2 regions of the Alteromonas australica genome follow, and region 2 is predicted to be linked to the other one. Evidence: predicted binding sites of a transcription regulator. Region 2 holds the regulator's gene; the other holds the start of a gene.
What was found. The regulator LexA, encoded in region 2, represses DNA repair genes until DNA is damaged. The targets are predictions, from matches to a motif close to TACTGTATNNNNATACAGTA.

Region 1 (3,435 bases), 310 kb from region 2:
CTGGCTTTCAATCGGCTTGGTATGCCTGTAATCGCCCCATGGCGTTACAGCTAGAGAAAGTGTCAGTGCTGCCCCATGTCGTGTTGGACAATTTGTCTGAACTACTGGCGTTTTAGCCGCGAGGCTTGCCCTAACTTACTGGTCAAGCCGCACAGGTAAAATACTTAAACGTTGTCTTCTAGCACGTTTTGCCGCATAGACTCGCAAGGATTTTTGCATACTGGCCTGCCCACTACCTTAGCTGGCACACCTACAACGGTAACATGGGGAGGCACATGATTAAGTACCACGCTACCTGCGCCAACTTTCGCACCTTCACCCACTTCAATATTACCAAGAATTTTGGCCCCTGCCCCCACTAAGACACCCTGACGAATTTTTGGATGGCGGTCGCCAGATTCGTTGCCGGTACCACCAAGGGTGACACTTTGTAAAATAGAAACGTTGTCTTCTATGACTGCAGTTTCACCCACTACAATACCGGTGGCGTGGTCAAACATAACACCTTTACCGATACGGGCGGCAGGGTGAATGTCTACACCAAAACTCGACGAGTTACGGCTTTGCAAAAATAAGGCAAGCTGGTGTCGTCCATGCAGCCATAAATAGTGTGCCATTCGATGCACTTGCACCGCATGAAAACCCTTGAAATGCAGTAGAGGAGTTAGGTAATCACCCACTGCGGCATCTCGCGCCTTAATGGCTTGAATGTCAGCAATGGCCGCTTCGCTGATACCGGGTTCAAGCAAATAAGCTTCGTCAAACACCTCTCGAATGGCCAAAGCAGGCATAACGTCATCGGCCATTTTATTAGATAAAATAAAGCTCAGAGACGACTCGAAATTATGATGTGCCAACACACTGGCATGCACATAGCTCGATAGTAACGGCTCACTCTCTGCAACTTTATGTGCTTCTTGTTTCAGCGACGTCCAAAAATCGATGGGCGCAGACATGGCATTCATTGGCGTTTCCTATAAGAAGTGTCTAACCTAATACCGCAGTACGCAAACACGTAACCCGTATTCATCGTTATTTTACCTGAGTTTACTGGCTAGCTGTACACAAGTGTTACCCAGCAAGCGTATTATTCGATCAATTTGTCGAATAACTTTGCTATAGGTTATTCCACACGCAACTAACGAGTGCCATCCGCGCCTTTTCACTATGCATTGAAAAAGGGAGAGTTGAAAAACTGGACTGTATAAATTAACAGTCAGCTGGCATAATACCGCGGTTATTCATTGCAACGAATTAGGTAAATCACACTATGGATGTATCCAGACTGCTTGACGAGCTCAACGACAAACAACGTGAAGCGGTAGCTGCGCCCTTATCAAATGCCCTTGTACTGGCAGGCGCCGGTAGTGGTAAAACCCGTGTTTTGGTGCATCGTATAGCGTGGTTAATGGAAGTCGAAAACATCACGCCCTTCTCCATATTAGCCGTAACCTTCACCAATAAAGCGGCCAGAGAAATGCGTGGTCGTATTGAATCGTTAATGGGTAGAAGCTTACACAACATGTGGATTGGCACATTCCATGGCCTTGCCCACCGGCTGCTTCGTGCCCACCACGCAGAAGCAGGCTTGCCGGAAAACTTCCAGATTCTTGATTCTGACGATCAATATCGGCTTATTAAACGTATTTTAAAAGCCATGAATTTAGACGAAAAACACTGGGCGCCTCGCCAAGTGCAATGGTACATCAACGGCAATAAAGACGAAGGTTTACGTCCGCAACATATTGAAACCCATGGCGATCACATTCAAAAGAAGATGCGCGAAATATACGCCGCATATCAAGATGCTTGTGACCGCTCAGGCCTTGTCGACTTTGCCGAATTATTATTAAGAGCGCACGAGCTCTGGGCCAAGAACCCAGACGTATTAGCCCACTATCAGCGCCGTTTTCGTGCAGTATTGGTAGACGAATTTCAAGATACCAATAACATTCAATATGCATGGCTTCGCATGTTGTGCAGCGGCGACACCAACAATATTATGATTGTGGGGGATGATGACCAGTCTATCTATGGCTGGCGTGGTGCTAACGTAGACAATATTCAGCATTTCCTTAAAGATTTCGACAACCCAACCACGGTTCGTCTTGAGCAAAATTACCGCTCCACCGGCAATATCTTAAAAGCGGCTAACACAGTCATTGATAACAATACCGGCCGGTTGGGCAAAGAGCTTTGGACTGAAGACGGTCAAGGCGAGCTTATCTCGGTATACGCCGGCTTTAATGAATTAGATGAAGCGCGCTTTATTGTCTCTAAAATTAAAGACTGGCTACATCAAGGCAATGCATTAAAAGATACCGCTATTTTATACCGTAACAACGCCCAGTCGCGGGTACTCGAAGAAGCCCTCTTGCACGAAGGCATCGCTTACCGTATTTATGGGGGATTACGATTCTTCGAACGCCAAGAAATTAAAGACGCGCTTGGTTATTTACGTATGATCAACCACCCGCATGATGACGCGGCCTTCGAGCGTGTTGTGAATACACCAAGTCGTGGTATTGGCGAAAAAACCTTGTCGCAAGTGCGAGAAACGGCTCGTGCGCACAACTGCTCTATGTGGCAAGCCAGCCAATTGCTGATCAATGAAAAAGCGTTAAAAGGGCGGGCGTTAAATGCCATGCAAAGCTTTGCGCTCTTAATAAGCGAGCTAGAACAGGCCACCACTGAAGCGCCTCTCGAAGAGCAAGCTGATGTTGCTATACGTCAATCTGGCTTGTATGCCATGTACCAAGCAGAGCGAGGCGAAAAAGCGCAAGCCAGATTAGAAAACTTAGAAGAATTAGTCACGGCGTGTAAGCAGTTTATTGTGCCCGAAGAAGCGGAAGAAATGACGCCCCTTTCCGCCTTTCTCGCCCACGCGTCACTTGAAGCCGGCGAACAACAAGCCGATAAAGATCAAGACGCAGTCCAAATGATGACGATACATACTGCAAAGGGCTTAGAGTTTCCTCTTGTTTTCATGGCCGGTGTAGAAGAAGGGATGTTTCCCAGCCAAATGACCAACGACGAACCCGGCAGAATGGAAGAAGAGCGTCGCCTCTGTTATGTGGGCATGACACGGGCTATGCAAAAGTTATATATTACCTATGCAGAAAGTCGCCGCTTGTATGGCCAAGATAAATATCATACGGCGTCTCGCTTTATTAAGGAAATACCTGCAGACTGTGTAGAAGAAGTTCGCTTACGCACCACTATTTCGCGGCCCGTTCACAATCGATTTAGCCAAGCAACATCACATGCCTCCTTTGAAGATACCGGGTTTCAACTGGGTCAGCGAGTTGTGCATAGGAAGTTTGGCGAAGGTATTGTATTAAATTACGAAGGCAGCGGCGAGCACGCACGCGTACAAGTAAATTTTGATGAATTTGGTACCAAATGGTTGGTGCTAGCATACGCTAAGTTGGAGCA
Region 2 (3,435 bases):
CACTTTGACATTCTCATGAAAGTTGGCTGGCTTGGCACCGCGAGATTTACGGTGTAGGTACATAGAGGCAAACATAACACCAAACACTACCACCGCAATTGCCACACAGATGAAAAACATCAACATGTGTAAGTCGTAAACCTGGCCGCTAATGTCTGTGGCGCCGTAACGCAAATTAAGAGAGGAGTTTTCACTCATCTCGCTGTCGGCAAATATAGCAGTAGAAAACAGTATACTGGGTATACTTGCCCCCAGCGCGACCAGTCGGGTTATGTGTCGTTTCACTCAGCACCTCCGTAATGGCAGAATTTTTGACGCAACATGTGCGTGCGTTACCCCTGCCTCGTGGTTTTTTGTAAACGAACTCTACCTTTCACTACTTTCCAATCACACAATGATTGTAAAATTAAGTTAGAGCCATTGTTATTATTTTGTTAATCACAGTATAAGAATTGCGCAATAAAACCGCTACGTCTAGTCTTTTCTCAGAAAAAACCATTAAATTGCTCATTTGTTAATCAGCATGATAGGTAAAAACCCGCTGTGCGGGCGAGGTGGAAAGGCGTTTAAGGCAACGTTAAAAGGCTGTTTGAAACGGCTATTTAGAACAAGTTGTTTTTCAAGAAAGGCAAACTTAAACTCAGCAATCAGACACTAACAGCATTTATGTGGATGTTTTCAAACATAAACCGAAGACATTCAGGCGGAAGGTATAGAAAATGAAAATAGGCACATTTCCCATGCTTTTCTTTTTCTGTGTGTACGCGTACTCAAAGTACAAAGCGGTGTTTGATTAGGGTGTTATCCACCAATCGCAATGAGATAGGTAACAAAAAAGCGACCTAAAGGTCGCTTTTTCATCAAACAGGATGAATCTTACATCCAGTCAGCATTTCTAATTACGCCAACGGCAATACCTTCAATAGAGAAAGGTTCAGAGGCAAGATCGACTTTTATGGGTGAAAACTCTTCGTTTTCAGCATGCAAAAGCACTTCACGACCGCGTTTTTCAAGACGCTTTACCGTAACATCTTCATCCACTCTGGCGACCACAACCTGGCCATTGTGCACGTCGGTGGTTTTGTGCACGGCAAGTAAATCACCGTCCAAAATACCGATATCCTTCATACTCATGCCATTAACACGCAGTAAAAAGTCGGCCTGAGGCTGAAATAACGCAGGGTCTACTTTGTAATGAGACTCAATGTGCTCTTGCGCAAGAATAGGCTCACCCGCAGCAACACGACCAATAAGGGGAAGCCCTGCTTCTTCTATCGATTCTTCTTCAAGAGGAATATTTAATTTTATTCCTCGAGACGTACCAGGAAGAATTTCGATGACCCCTTTACGAGCAAGGGCTTTCAAATGTTCTTCAGCTGCATTCGCTGAACGAAACCCCAACTGACGTGCAATTTCTGCACGGGTTGGCGGCATGCCAGTTTCTTGCATGGTAGTTTTTATAAGCTCAAGAACTTCCGTTTGTCTAGCTGTGAGTGGGCGCATAAAAGACCTGTCTGTCTATACAGTTCCTGTAAGTATATACACCTACATATAAATGGCAAGCAGCAAAACAAATTAGTGGCATGATCAAAAAAGGCAACCTCGTCACTGAGGTTGCCTTGTTGAAGGGGCTAACCGATGATTAAAAGCTGTACTGTAAACTAATACGTGCGTTTAACGGTTCACCCGTTGAGATGTTGTTATCGTTATGTGCTGATGGGAAGTAATCCTCATCAAACAGGTTTTCTACGTTAAGCTGGAACTTCAAGTCCTCGCTGTAGTTGTAATACACAGCCGCATCAACCCGAGTGAAATCAGGCAGAGTAACACTGTTACTTAACGAGGCGTATTGCTCAGATTGATAAATTACCCCTAAGGCAACCCGCCACTGTGTGTTCACTTGATACTGATTCCAAACGGTAAGCATATGCTCGGGTAGCTGCGCAAGATCTCGGTTTGCAAGTTCACCGTCACTAATACGACCCATTTCTTGCCCATCTAGATTGCTATACCCTGCATTGATAGTCCATTTTTCACTAAGCGAACCCACCACCTGAATTTCGTATCCCGAGGTTTCAGTACCGGTCAGTATTGACGCTTCTGGATTGTTAGGATCCTGAGCTGTGCCGTTTTCTCGTTCCACTTCAAACGCAGCAGCGGTCACGCTTAAACTGTCTGATACATTCCACTTCACACCAATTTCTTTGTTTTCAAATTCTTCAGCGTCTAAGGCTTGAGAAGTAAGCGAAAGGGTTAAGAATTGATCTCCCGAGCGTGGCAGAAACGATTTGCTATAGCTTGCGTACAAAGACACTGATTCGGCTGGCTTATAAATCACACCGGCTCGAGGAGATACCTGAGAGTCTGAGCTCGTTAATAATCCATTGTTACCATCGTCCGCGCCATTATTCACTTCGATGGTATCCACTACATCTATGTCAAAGTTGTCATAGCGTAGGCCAGCAACCACGATCCAGTGCTCACTGAGCTTGATTTCATCTTGCAAAAATACTGAGGTAAAAGTGACATCTGAGGATCTGTCGCGAACCGCATCGGTTAACGTCATCTCTGGAATCACTAGTGGATCAGAAAACCCAAAGGTTACCTGATCATCTTGGCTATCAGCGAAAAACGCATCTCGACGATCGTTAGCAGTTTCTTGATTACCATATTCCACACCGGTTAACACCGTATGCTCTATGTTACCTGAGGTGATTTGACCAATTAAGTTCACTTGCACTAGCGCATTTTCACGCGCAGTGGTGTCGCGATAACCATCGAGAGTGACGGTACCCGCTTGATCGTCAAAATTAACCGGATAAAGATTTTGGTACGCTTTGTCATAATCGGCAAATTGCAAAGAGCCGTTAAGATTCCAGTTTTGAGAAAGACTGTGATCAACGCGAACCCTTGCTATATGTGCTTCAAGCGTCGTGTTGTTAAAGTCAGGATCACCAAAATATGTGTTGTCGTAACCTTCTAACGGCGCACCATTAAGTGACGGAACGCCCCGGTCCACCAATCGGTCATCATTAACGTATTCATAAGACGCGACTACACGAGTATCTTCGCTCACATGCCATGTGTAAGTAGGGTTAAACGCGTAACGCTCGCCGTCTTTGAAGTCGCGATGGTTATCAATGGCATCGAACACGCCGTTAAATCGAAACGCATTTTTTTCGTCGATCACCTTGTTGGTATCAACGCTAATTGACCCTGCAGAAAACGTATCAATCCCTGCTGACAAGGTGGTGAAGTTTTCTTGGGTGTCGGCCACCTTAGTCACACGGTTAACCACACCACCGCCGCCGCCACGGCCAAACAATAACGCATTGGCACCGCGTAATATTTCTACACGCTCTAAGTTATAAAGTGGGCGAAAATACTGAACATCATCACGTAAGCCGTCCACAAAAAAATCTGCTGTCGTATTTT

Region 1: a site for LexA is predicted at 1,199-1,218, ahead of uvrD (DNA helicase II). Genes of this name have one in related genera too.

Annotation. Positions count from the first base shown of each region.
Region 1 is NZ_CP008849.1:230,166-233,600, reverse strand. It holds gene EP13_RS00985 (HAD-IA family hydrolase) at 1-116, shown strand, start outside; gene cysE (serine O-acetyltransferase) at 165-965, opposite strand; gene uvrD (DNA helicase II) at 1,271-3,435, shown strand, end outside.
Region 2 is NZ_CP008849.1:4,226,428-4,229,862, forward strand. It holds gene coxB (cytochrome c oxidase subunit II) at 1-198, opposite strand, end outside; gene lexA (transcriptional repressor LexA) at 877-1,503, opposite strand; gene EP13_RS18445 (TonB-dependent receptor) at 1,643-3,435, opposite strand, start outside.